DNA from 3 places in the Streptosporangium jomthongense genome. Region 2 is predicted to be linked to each of the others. Evidence: riboswitches for the same ligand, from Rfam matches in the RefSeq annotation. Region 2 holds a riboswitch; each other region holds the start of a gene.

Region 1 (4,204 bases), 230 kb from region 2:
CCATGCGCAGCGCCGACTGGTTGAAGCGGGCGGCGTTGGCGTACGGCCTGAAGCAGGCGATCGAGCCGTTCTCCTGCCGGTAGGCCTTCAGCCCCTCGAAGAGCTCCTGGGCGTAGTGGAAGACCGACGTCGCCGGGTCGAGGCTGAGCGGGCCGTACGGCGTGAGCCGCGCGTCGTGCCAGCCCTCCCCCTCGGTGTAGTCGATGGAGATCATGTGGTCGGTGAAGGTCTGACCGAATCCGGGATTCGCCAGTACCTGCTCGCGCTCGGCCGTGGAACGAGCGTGGTCGGAGAGCTGCACGTCGAAGGTCAGCTTCTGAGCGGTGGTCATGGCGGCGGTCCTTCTCTTCGTGGCGGAGTGCACCTACGGTCCATTCTGGGACGGAGCAGGCACCGGAAAACTACTGCATATATGCCAAAATCCGGCAGTCTGCTCGGTGAGACGAACAAAAAAAGACGCGCCCGGCGGCTCTGCTGAGCCACCGGGCGCGTCTGGGGTCGTGCGGGCGGCTTGTCAGCCGGCTACTCGGGCGGTGATGTCGTCGCCGATCTCGTGGGTGGTACGGCTCGCCCACCCGGTCTGGCGCTCGACCAGGTCCTCGGCCACGGCCTGCTCGACCTTGGCCGCCTCCTCGGTCAGGCCAAGGTGGTCCAGGAGCATGGCGACCGACAGGATCGTGGCGGTCGGGTCGGCCTTGCCCTGGCCCGCGATGTCCGGGGCGCTGCCGTGGACCGGCTCGAACATGCTGGGCGCGGTGCGGTCGGGGTTGACGTTCCCGCTGGCCGCGAGGCCGATGCCACCGGCGACGGCGGCGCCGAGGTCGGTGATGATGTCGCCGAAGAGGTTGTCGGTGACGATCACGTCGAACCGCTCCGGCTGGGTGACGAAGAACATCGAGGCCGCGTCGACGTGGTAGTAGTCGGTGGCGACGTCGGGGTACTCAAGGCTGACCCGGTCGACGGTACGGGACCACAGGTCACCGGCGAAGGTGAGGACGTTGGTCTTGTGGATCAGCGACAGCTTCTTGCGCGGCCTGCTGAGCGCCTTCTCGAAGGCGTAGCGGACGACGCGCTCGACACCGTAGGCGGTGTTCAGCGACTCCTGCGTGGCGATCTCGTACGGCGTGCCGCGGCGCAGCGCACCACCGGCGCCCGCGTAGAGGCCCTCGGTGCCCTCGCGGATGACGACCATGTCGATGTCCTCGGGGCGGGAGCCGCCCAGCGGGGTCGCGACGCCGGGGAAGAGCTTGACCGGACGCAGGTTGACGTAGTGGTCGAGCTCGAAGCGGAGCTTGAGCAGCAACTCGCGCTCCAGGATGCCCGGCGGCACACTGGGGTCGCCGACCGCGCCGAGCAGGATCGCGTCGTAGCCGCGCAGTTCGTCGAGGACCGCCTCGGGAAGGACCTCACCGGTTCTGTGGTACCGGCCGGCACCCAGGTCGTAGGTGGTGGTCTCCACCTTCGTTCCGACGGCTTCGAGGACCTTCAGGCCCTCGGTGACGACCTCGGTCCCGATCCCGTCTCCAGGGATGACGGCCAGACGAACATTGCGCGAATCCATAACGGGCACCCTATCTGCTCTGTCTCGACAATCGAACCACCGATCTCACCCCTCGGACACTTCCCGCCCCGGAAGGCCTTGAAAAGTTTGTCCTGTTTGCGATCTTTTGACCGTTTCGTTAAGGTCCTGGCCATTCGTATCGTCGCCTAATTCGCGCAGGCCATCCCCCTCTTTCGGTCCGCGCGGAGCCGGGGAACCACTTCCGGGGTCCACGGGGCGTCCGAGCCGCACTCCGTCTGGCGGAGCACGTTTCCGGCGTTTTCCACGAGGCCCCTCGGGGCGAGTCGGCGCCACCACGCGCCGTAGGGCGACCTCCACGCCCGAGCCCGACAGCTCACCCGGCCGGCCCTATGGAAGGAACGGTCCTGAACGGCAAGACCTACCCCCGTGTCCTGACCCTGATCGTCACCGGCTCGACCATCCTCGCGACACCCGCCGTCGCACTGGCGGACTCCTCCCTCACCACCACCTCCCCCACTCCTCTCCTCGCGCTCGCCGCCGCCGGATTCGCCCTCGCACACCCGGCCCCCACCGCGGAGAGCTCCCGGACCCCGCTCACCACTCCCGCCGTCGAACCCGCCCCGGCCGGGTTCTCCGGGACCGCGCGGAAGGTCCCGGCCTGGAAGAAGGCGCTGAACTGGGCGATGTCCAAGCGCGGCACACCGTACGTCTGGGGCGGCACGGGCAGGGGCGGCTTCGACTGCTCGGGCCTGATGCTCCGCGCGTACGGCGCCGCGGGCATCCGGCTGCCCCGCACGACGACCCAGCAGTACTCCGCGTTCGCCAGGAAGATCTCCTGGAAGAACCTCAAACCCGGTGACCTGGTCTTCTTCCACAACCTCGGTCACGTCGGCATGATCACCAAGCCCGGTTACATGGTCCACGCCCCGCGCAGCGGCGACGTGGTCAAGGTGGAGAAGCTGCAGGCCTGGCGCCGCGCCAGCTTCGCGGGAGCCGTACGGCCGGACCCCAAGGGGGTCGAACTCGCCGACGAGCGGGCCGAGCTGGACACGGCGATCAGGCAGTCGACCCAGGCCGGTACGGCCCTCGCCCGCTGACCCACGCCTCTCCCGGTCCCGGGCGCCGCACCGCCCGTGGCCTCGGAGGGACCCGGCTCAGGAGGAGTGCGGGGGCACTCCGCCGTTGTCGCGGCGGTCCAGCGCGGTCTGCAGGGCCTGGGCGGCCTCGTTCTCGTTGTCCTCGGGACGGTTCCAGGGATACATGTCGTACATGACGCTTCTCGTCTCGTTCGCACGGAGCTGGCTGAAGGAGGAAGGGGAGCCTGGACCCTGGTCACGGGCCCTCATCGGATCGCGGATCCGGATCACGGATCGACGGGAAACCGGGGCCGACGAACGCCATCACACCGCGGCGAGTTGCCGGCCCGCCCCTGTGTCAGGCCTCGCCGCGGCAGGTAATAAGTACGAGAACCTGGCGCATTACCAGCCATAATAACCGGCCCTCCGCAATCTGTCTCACCCCTCGTGCAGGCTTCTCATATATTGAGACGAGGCTCGGCCGGAAAAGCAGACGGCCCCCGCCCCGCGAACGGGGACGGCGGCCGTGGGAGCCGTGCTCCGGGATCAGTCGGCCAGGTCGACCGAGCGGCCGCTGTCGGCGCCGATCTCGCCGCCGATCTGGTCGATCACCTCGGCCGGGATGGCAGAGTCGACGGTCAGCGCGATGAGGGCCTTGCCGCCCTTGGCGTCCCTGGCGACCTGCATGGAGGCGATGTTGATGCCGTGGTCGCCGAGGATGCGGCCGACGACGCCGACGACGCCGGGGCGGTCGTCGTAGGTGAAGAACGACAGGTGGTCGGTCGGCTCGATCTCCATCTGGTAGCCGTTGACCTCGACGATCTTCGTGACCTGCCGCGGGCCGGAGAGCGTGCCGGAGACCGAGACGGCGCGGCCGTCGGCCAGGACGCCGCGGACGGTCACCACGTTGCGCCAGTCGGGGCTCTCCGCGCTGGTCACCAGCTCGACGGTGACGCCGCGGTCCTTGGCCAGGAGCGGGGCGTTGACGTAGGTGACGGAGTCCTCGATCACGTCGGTGAAGACGCCCTTGAGGGCGGCCAGCTCCAGCACGCGGACGTCCTGGGAGGCGATCTCACCGCGCACCTCGACGTCGAGCCTGGTGGCGACCTCACCGGCGAGGGCGGTGAAGACGCGGCCGAGCTTCTCCGCCAGGGGCAGACCCGGCTTGACGTCCTCGGCGACGGCGCCGCCCTGGACGTTGACGGCGTCCGGCACGAACTCGCCGGCCAGGGCCAGCTTCACGCTGCGCGCGACCTGGGTGCCGGCCTTCTCCTGGGCCTCGTGGGTCGAGGCGCCCAGGTGCGGGGTGACGACGACCTGGTCCAGCTCGAACAGCGGGCTGTCGGTGACGGGCTCCTTGGGGAACACGTCGATGCCCGCGCCCGCGACGCGGCCTTCCTTGATCGCGGAGTAGAGGGCGCCCTCGTCGATGATGCCGCCGCGCGCGACGTTGATCAGGCGAACCGACGGCTTGACCTGGTGCAGCTCGCGGTCACCGATGAGCCCGACGGTCTCCTTGGACTTGGGCAGGTGCACGGTGATGAAGTCGGACTCGCGCAGGACCTCTTCGAGGGAGGCCAGCCTGACGCCCATCTGCGCGGCGCGG
Region 2 (4,204 bases):
GGCGGTCGCCTCCGCGGTCATGACGGGGTCGGCGAGCCGCAGGGCCGCGGCCGAGGCGACCGCGATGCCGGTCAGCCGGTGCGCGGCCACGTCGTGGAGTTCGGCGGCCAGCCGGTCGCGCTCGGTGGTCGCGGCGAGTCTGGGGATGGCGGCCGAGGCGGCGCGGTAGGCGGCGAGCGAGGCCCGGCCCGTCCTGCGCCGCCGGTGGGAGCGGCCGAGGGACCACACGACGGCGGCGGCGCCCGCGGCGAGCGTGCCGAAGCCTGCGGCGTCCCTGAGGCTTCCGTTCACGACGCCGATCGTGATCGCCACCACGAGGGTGACGGCGACGGCCCCGGCCGCCGCGGTTCCCGCCGTGCCGTACAGGGCCAGCGCGTAGAGCGCCGCGACGGTCACCAGCGCGGCCAGGCAACAGCCGAGGGTCAGTGACACGCGCTCACGCTACCGGGTTCGCCCGTGATGTCCGGAAGAACGAGCCTCCCACCGGCCCCGCGCCCGGGAGCCGATGGGAGGGGTTCGCGTGCCCTACGGCCTCACGGCCCGTACGGCGGGTACCGGGTCACACGCGCTGCCAGAGCGCGGGGACGTTGGCGGGCTCCCAGCCGGGCAGGGAGGTGTGCGCCTGCAGGCACCGGTAGGCGGAGCCGCCGTAGGTCACCACGCTCCCGGCGTAGTAGGAGACACCGGCGGCCCAGGGCTGCGCGGGCGGCGTCGCGGTCGTCGTCAGCGTGGGCGTCGAGGTGTGGGAGACGGTCGGGGTGGGGGTCGGGGTGAGCGTCGGCGTCACCGTGGGTGTCGCCGTCGCGGTCGCCGTGGCGGTCGGGGTCGGGGATGGGGTCGACACGTTGCCGAAGGTCACGTCGGAGCAGGTGTAGAACGCCTCGGCGCTGTCCGAGCGCTGCCAGATCGAGTAGACGATGTGGCGGCCGGTCTTCGGGGGCAGCTGGCCCTGGATGACGTACTCGCCGTTGACCTTGGACGGGTTCCTGACCTTCGCCAGCAGGGTGGAGTCCAGGTCCGACCACTTCAGCGGCTGGAGCGGGTCGAAGCCGTCCTTCGTGATGTAGATCTCGAAGGTGCCGGGGTGGTCGGCGGTGTAGGGGTAGCGGAAGGTGTAGGCGCCGCCGCCGGTCGGCATGGCCGTGGAGGGCCAGTCGGTGCGGGCCGCGTCGTAGGCCCGGTACTTGGCGCGTCCGGCGCTGCACAGCTGCCCGTCAGGGATGATCTCCCTGTGCTTTCCGTTGGCGGTGCCGATGTTCAACTCGTCCCAGTCGTAGAGCGGCTGGGTGTCCCATTTGCCGACGGCGGCCTTGCAGGCCGGGGTGTCGGGCGACTCCGGGTTCTCCAGATAGCAGGCGTAGACCCGGCTGACGGGTGTTCCCATCGATCCATGGGCGGACGCAGAACCGGCCATGACCGTCGAGAGCAGGACGGGTACGGCCGCCGCGGCGGCGATCGCACCAAGCTTCCGATTGTTCATGAAGGGCTTCTCCTGGGGGTGTAAGGGCGGAGAACGTGCAGGTCAGGCCCATGATTACGGGTCAATTATTAGGTAAGTTTCCTAACAGTTTCACCGAACTTAACGCCATGGGCGGAGTGGGGTCAAGACCTGGCCAATGTCCCTTTCTTGGGGGTTGAAGGTAGATCTTCTGGGGTTTTCATGGCTTTTGCTTTGCTTTGTCCGTTTGTGGTGGGTAGTGTCCTAGTTGTTCTCGACCGGTGACTTGCCCCTCACGAGAAGGAGCGGTCGGTCGACGTCGAATCCCGAAGCCTCCCGAGGGCGACGGGAGCCGGGGACCCACCTTTTGGGGTGAATCCGCCGCGACAACGCGGCGGTAGGGCAACTCCACCGCCCGAACCCGTCAGCTAACCCGGTAGACGAGATGGAGAGGAGATCCCCTCATGGATCACGTCGTCGCCTACCCACCGGCACGCACCGCCTTCGCGCGGATCGACTGAGACTTCCGCCGCGCCTGACCGCGGCACCCCCGCTCCGCACCGCGCTCCGTGTACGCCCGCCTGTTTCCTGGTGCGGCCTCTCTTCCCTGTGAGCGCTCACGCCCCGTGCCCCACTGATCGCCGAACGTCTTCGGCCCGGCACGAGCGGCTGTCCTGTTCCCTCGTGAAAGAGCCCTGTCTTCATGCGTTTCTCCGCTGCCCTGCGCCATCGTCTGCTCGCCGCCACCCTCCTGAGCGCGAGCGTCCTGACCTCCGCGGGTGTCGTCTCCGCGCTGCCCGCCGCAGCCGACACCGGCACCGGAACCACCGCCACCGCCCCGGCCGCCGCTGAGCCCGTCCTGCTCAAGGGCTCGACCAAGGCCTCCTACTTCTGGGACGACTCCTCCGGCCGCGCCGGTGACACCGGTCTGCCCGCGAGCGGCAAGCCCATGCAGAAGGGCATGATCGCCAGCCCGAGCTGGCCGCTGTTCACCGAGGGCTACGTCCTCTACAACGGCAAGAAGGCCAAGTTCTTCGTCGGCGACCGCGGCCCCGGCGTGCCGTCGAGCAGCGGCGTCATGATCGACCTCGACGCCAAGACCTTCGCCGACCTGACCGGTGGCAGCTTCAACTCCGACACGCTGGGCGTGGACGGTGTCGACGGCCAGGGGCACATCAAGGTCGAGTACGTCATCACCAAGTGGGGCGACGGCGTCGGCAAGAAGAACTACCCCGTGGCCTTCTCCAGCGGAGCCTGGAAGCTCATGGACCACAACCCGGCCACGCCGCCGCAGACCGCCCTGGCCGACGCGCCGCGGCCGTAACCCCTCATCGCGAAATATCCCCCAGCCCCGAAGGCCCCCGACCCCCTTCGGATCCCCGCTTCCTGAGATCCCCGAAGGTCCCGCTCCTCTCCCGGGACCCCTCCTCCGATCCCCCTCGGAGTCCGAGACCCCCTCAGGAAGGACGAGGGCGGGCACCCCGCACAGGTGCCCGCCCTCGTTCCGTGTTCACCGGCCGTGCCGTACGGCCTGCGGGCCGGACCCTCGGTCCCTCCTCGGCGCCGCGTGGTCCCTCGCGGTCGTCCTCGCCGCTCCGGTCACCGGGGCGTCCGGGCGCGGGAGGTGATGGCGGCCAGGTTCTCCGCCGTCCTGCGTCCCTCAAGCCGCAGCAATCCGAGGTTGGACCCCGGGCGGGCGAGGATCGTGAGGACGATCTTCGGGCCCGCGGTGTAGAGGAGCGCGTAGCCGCCGGCCGCGGAGACCAGCGTCTCCTCGAAGGTTCCCCTGCCCGTCATGTCCGCCATCCGGCGGCTGAGGGCCAGCAGCGCCGAGGAGAGGGCGCCGGTCTGCTCGGCGAAACCGCCGTCCAGGTCACTGGCTATCGTCAGGCCGTCCGCGCCGCACACTACGCTTCCGTCCACATCGGGTGTCCGCTCACGTAGCCGGGTCATCTCCTGGCGTACCTCGTCGCGGATTTCCACCGGCACCCTCCTTCTGGTCCGCTTCAGCGTCCGCGGTTTCACGGGCGTCCTCGAAGGCGTCGGACCGGGCTCAGGCAAGTGCCCTCAGCGCGTTCCTCAGCCGGATGAGCAGGTCGACGTCGGCGGGGTCGCCCGCCGTCACGGTCCCCCCGGGAGCCCCGGCGGGAGGTCCCGTCGCGGGCGGGCACGGTGGCCCGGCCGTGTCGAAGCACCCTCGCGGGCCGGACCGGTGCCGTTCCTCACGCGGGAACGGCGGGGCGGTGAGACCCCCGGCACGGGCGGTCAGGTGACCCGACAGGGACTGGAGACGATGCCGCGCCAGGGCCAGATCAGCGTGATGTACATCAAGACGGACATAAATCACGAGCAGGCCGTCGAACACCGTTTCCAATGGTTTTAGTAAATGGTATCCGTCGTCGGTGGTTATGATCACTTCACGGATTCCAGTGGGCTCGCCGGGGAGGCTCACGGCGAGGCCGTCGAGCATCGCCCGTAAGGTCTCGCCGAGCCCCGCGACGGCCCTGCCCGCGCCGGTTTCGCGGGCCGCGCCGCCGCCCGCCACGGCCGTCCCGCCGGTCTGGTCGATCAGCACCGCGTCCAGCGCACCGGGGATGGCCATGGCCTCGGCCAGGCAGCCTTCGATTCCGAGCACGGGGTCCCCCTCGCCAACGACTCCACAACGCCGCCCGGTCAGCGTAGGGAAACCGCTCCGAACCCGGAGCTATTCATGAAAAGTCAGATATGGCGAGGAAAAGAATTCCGCCGGGCGGTAGAAGGTTTGTC
Region 3 (4,204 bases), 260 kb from region 2:
GGGGGACGGTCGGGATCAGCACGATCGCCGAGCTGTCCGAGGCCCACGTCCTGATCACGGACTCCGGGCTCGGGCGGGAGGCCCGCGAGGAACTCGCCGCCAGGGTCGGTGAGCTGGTCGTCGCCGGTGACGGGACCCGCGACCGATGAGGCGCACCGCGACCCACCTGGCCGACGGCCGCGAGCTGTTCTACTTCGACCTGCGGGACGACGCGGAGCGCGGCGCGGTCGACACGCGCGACCTGCCGCCCAGGCCCGCCGCCTCCGAGCTGCGCTACGACCCGCTCACCGAGGAGTGGGTCGCGGTCGCCGGGCACCGGCAGGGCCGTACGTTCCTGCCGCCCGCCGACGAGTGCCCGCTGTGCCCGTCGGCGCCCGGCCGTCCGACCGAGATCCCCTCCCCCACCTACGACGTGGCCGTCTTCGAGAACCGCTTCCCGTCCTTCTCCACCAACCTGGGCGCCTACCCGCAGGTCGGCGGCCTGAGTGAGGTACGGCCCGGCGTCGGCAGGTGCGAGGTCGTCTGCTTCACCTCCGAGCACGACTCCTCCTTCTCCATGCTTTCTCCCGAGCGGGTCGAGCTGGTGATGGAGGCGTGGATCGACCGCACCGTCGCGCTCTCCGCGATGCCCGGGGTCGAGCAGGTGTTCTGCTTCGAGAACCGCGGCCCGGAGATCGGCATCACCCTGCCCCATCCGCACGGCCAGATCTACGCCTATCCCTACGTGACCCCGCGTACCCGGACCCTGCTCGGCGCGGCGCGGCGGCACAGGGAGCGCACCGGTGGCGACCTCTTCGCCGACGTGCTCGCGGCCGAACGGGAGGCCGCCGAGCGTGTGGTCGCGGCCAACGAGCACTGGACGGCGTTCGTGCCCGCCGCGGCCCGCTGGCCGGTCGAGGTCCATCTCTACCCGCACCGCGGGGTTCCCGGCCTCGACGGACTCGACCCCGCCGAGCGCGCGGCGTTCGGACCGCTCTACACCGAGGTGCTGCGCCGCCTGGACGGGCTGTTCGGGGTGCCCATGCCGTACGTCTCGGCCTGGCACCAGGCACCGGTGCGGGTGGGCAGGGACCTGGCGTACACGCATCTTGAGCTGTTCAGCATCCGCCGGGCGCCGGACAAGCTCAAGTATCTCGCCGGGTCCGAGTCGGCCATGGGGGCCTTCGTGAACGACATTCCGCCTGAGGAGACAGCTCGGCGCCTGCGCGCCGTTATCACGGAATGATCACCGATCGGTCTCGACTCGGGGTCGCGCGGTCACCTTTTTACCATTACTATCCTCACGCATCGGACAAACAGCACGATATGCCTAATCTCAGGTGCCTCACCTGAGAGCCGGGGACCCATGCATCTGGGGTGAACCACTTCGGTGGAAGGGCTTCCTCCAGCCCGAACCCGTCAGCTAACCCGGTCGGCGTGAGGAGAGGAGAGCTGTGACGGCTCTGTCCCCCGCTTTCCATCGACGTACGGCCGCCGCCTGCCTGGCCTCGGCCCTCACCTTCGCCTTCGCCCTGGGCGGCACGGGAACGGCGGGCGCCGCGCCTAAGCCCGACGAGTCCCGGCTCCGCGCCGAACTGACCCAGCTCAACAAGAAAGTCGACCGGCTCATCGAGGCGTACGCCGCCAAACGGGAGTCGTTGAAGAAGGCGCAGGAGGCGGAGAAGGTCGCGCAGGCCGACCTGCGCCAGGCGGAAGCGGCCTACGCCGAGGCGGGCAGGGAGGTCGCCTCCATCGTCCAGATCCGTTACCAGAACGGCCCCCTCGACCTTCCCTCGATCCTGTCGGCCCCCGAGGTGGGCGGCGCGGCCGTCATGGAACAGCTGACCGCCCAGCAGATCGCCCAGCTGCAGGGCTTCGCCCGGAGCCGGGACCTCATGAAACAGGCCGCGGACAGGACGGCCCAGCTCTCCAGGCAGATCGAGCAGGAGGCCAAGACGGTGCAGGTTCAGCGTGAGGACGCGGAGAAGGTCGTCCGCGTGATCGAGGACAAGCTCGAACAGCTCGTTCCCACAGGCTCGGGGCGCCGCTCCGACGGCAGCTGGGCACCCCAGCTGCCCACCGGGTCCGACAACATCACCGACCGCACGCGGATCATGCGCGAGGCCGTCGGACAGGCCTTCCAGCTACCCCACGAGGTGGGCTGCTACCGATCGGCGAACGACGGGGGCGAGCACCCCCTCGGCCGGGCCTGCGACTTCATGATGAGCACCGGCGGGTCCATGCCCACCGCGGCCAACGTCAAGCTCGGCGACGAGCTCGCCGCCTGGGCGCTGAAGAACAGGGACAGGCTCGGCGTCAAATACGTCATCTGGCGTCAGCGCATCAACACCGGTTCCGGCTGGCGTGCCATGTCCAACCGGGGCGGTGTGACCGCCAACCACTACGACCACGTGCACATCTCGATGTACTAGAGAAGATCGGACCCCGCGGCGGTGCGCTCGATCGAGCCGGCCACCTTGGACCTGGTCGAGTGGATCCGAGCCACCGGCTGGACCGCGCCCACAAACGTGGCTGGTTCCTGAGCCTCCGGCCGCCATCGTGCCCACGGTCTCGGCGCTCTGGGCGCGGCAACGCATCCGCCAACGGTTGAAGTGGTCACGAAGCTCCCGAGGCGATCTGGGGCCGACACCGGCACACTGGTCGTCGAGAGGCCGCCGGTCGACGGCGAGGTAAAGATCCACGTCCAGGAGGCCCCGGGGCGGCCTCAGGTTCTGCCCGCGCTCGTCTTCCCAGCACAGCCGGGCGCCCAGGTCGAGCGCCGCCCTCTATCGCCGGCCACTCCTCGACGACCCACGAGGTGATCACCCCCCTCGCCGCGCTCAACAGCCCGCTGCGCAGGGATCTGCGGACTCCAGCCCAGGCGGTGCAGAAGACACGACACCCCACGCAAGGTGTGGCGGACGTGAAACAACACCGCGATCAGGTCGGTGATTCAGGCCGGCGTCCAACGCTGGTCCTCCACATATCCGTGCGCGGCCGGACCACGCTCCAACCCGGCCCGCAGCCGCTGCAGGCGCCGCTCGTCCAGCCGGCACCTCTCCCCGCCCGGCCCCTTGGAGGCCAACGCCTCCATGCCACCGCCCTGCCAGATGTGATTTCACCGACCAGCATTCACACAGTCAGAAAAAGACTCTCCGCCACTACCGATCGCCCTGCTCATCCGGGCTTCGATGAAGGCGCCGGCCTCGTGCTTCCCGTACGCCGGCCGGGTCGCGAGACGGCGGTGGGCGCAAAACCGTTTGCCCTCGCGTGGCGGGCTCAGGGAACGTGGTGTTCATGGCGCCGTGTCCATGACGCTCTGACGGACAGCGCCCCGCCACTCCGAGACGCCACGGCGTCAACGCGCCCCGCGGCGCTGTCAGCCTGCCCCTTTAAGGGAAGAGAGCCTTTTGTCGCAACAACGCCCCCCTCTGCCGTCCACGGCCGCAGGCCCGGCCACCGTCGCCGTGTTCGCCTCCCCCGAGAGCTGGATCGAGTCCGACGCCCTCACGCAGTGCCACCAGGTGGCCGCCCTCGACGGCATGACGCACGTCGCCGCCATGCCGGACCTGCACCCCGGCAAGGGCGCCCCCATCGGCGCCGCCATGGCGTCGACCGTGCTGTACCCGTTCCTGGTGGGCTCCGACATCGGCTGCGGCATCGCCGTGTTCCCCATGAAGCTCAAGCGCGCCGTGCCCGAGAAGCTCGCCGCCCGCTTCCCCGACCTCGATCGCGCACTGGACCCCGAGCAGGACGCCGACGATCCGGCCTGGGCCGTCGTGGAGGGCGACATCCCCGCCGGTCACGTCGAGGGCCTCGGGACGGTCGGCCGGGGCAACCATTTCGTCGAGCTGGCCCGGATCGGGACCGTCTTCGACCCGGGCCACGCGAGCCGTCTCGGGCTCGCCGCGGGCGACCTCGTCCTCGTCGTCCACAGCGGTTCCCGGGGGCTGGGCGAACGGATCCTGCGGGAGCACACCGCGGTCCACGGCGCGGGCCCCGCCCCTGATCCCGGCGCCTACCTGGCGATGCACGACGACGCCGTACGCTGGGGATCGCTCAACCGGCGGTTGCTGGCGGCCCGGGTCGCCCACGCTCTGGGGGCCGAGCCCGCCGAGCCGTTCCTCGACCAGTGCCACAACCTGGTCGAGGTCCGCGACGGGGTCTACCTGCACCGCAAGGGGGCGGCACCGGGTGACGGCCGTGACGTGCTCATCGCCGGGAC

The links. A riboswitch is a leader RNA that binds a small molecule or an ion and turns the genes downstream of it on or off. The one in region 2 is predicted to bind cyclic di-AMP.
Region 1: it holds a riboswitch for cyclic di-AMP, as region 2 does, so the genes downstream of both, ACFOYY_RS02445 (C40 family peptidase) here and ACFOYY_RS01285 (hypothetical protein) in region 2, are expected to answer to the same signal.
Region 3: it holds a riboswitch for cyclic di-AMP, as region 2 does, so the genes downstream of both, ACFOYY_RS00095 (coiled-coil domain-containing protein) here and ACFOYY_RS01285 (hypothetical protein) in region 2, are expected to answer to the same signal.

What each region holds. Positions count from the first base shown of each region.
Region 1 is NZ_JBHSBC010000001.1:501,354-505,557, forward strand. Features, by position in the region: gene ACFOYY_RS02435 (branched-chain amino acid aminotransferase) at 1-331, opposite strand, end outside; gene ACFOYY_RS02440 (3-isopropylmalate dehydrogenase) at 515-1,561, opposite strand; cyclic di-AMP (ydaO/yuaA leader) riboswitch at 1,710-1,924, shown strand; gene ACFOYY_RS02445 (C40 family peptidase) at 1,912-2,619, shown strand; gene ACFOYY_RS02450 (hypothetical protein) at 2,677-2,889, opposite strand; gene serA (phosphoglycerate dehydrogenase) at 3,145-4,204, opposite strand, start outside.
Region 2 is NZ_JBHSBC010000001.1:273,534-277,737, reverse strand. Features, by position in the region: gene ACFOYY_RS01295 (ATP-binding protein) at 1-432, opposite strand, end outside; gene ACFOYY_RS01290 (lytic polysaccharide monooxygenase) at 560-1,480, opposite strand; cyclic di-AMP (ydaO/yuaA leader) riboswitch at 1,746-1,896, shown strand; gene ACFOYY_RS01285 (hypothetical protein) at 2,142-2,762, shown strand; gene ACFOYY_RS01280 (roadblock/LC7 domain-containing protein) at 3,038-3,421, opposite strand; gene ACFOYY_RS01275 (hypothetical protein) at 3,492-4,073, opposite strand.
Region 3 is NZ_JBHSBC010000001.1:15,561-19,764, forward strand. Features, by position in the region: gene ACFOYY_RS00085 (DeoR/GlpR family DNA-binding transcription regulator) at 1-149, shown strand, start outside; gene galT (galactose-1-phosphate uridylyltransferase) at 146-1,225, shown strand; cyclic di-AMP (ydaO/yuaA leader) riboswitch at 1,297-1,431, shown strand; gene ACFOYY_RS00095 (coiled-coil domain-containing protein) at 1,434-2,411, shown strand; gene ACFOYY_RS00100 (helix-turn-helix domain-containing protein) at 2,705-2,932, opposite strand; gene ACFOYY_RS00105 (hypothetical protein) at 2,933-3,073, opposite strand; gene ACFOYY_RS00110 (RNA ligase RtcB family protein) at 3,390-4,204, shown strand, end outside.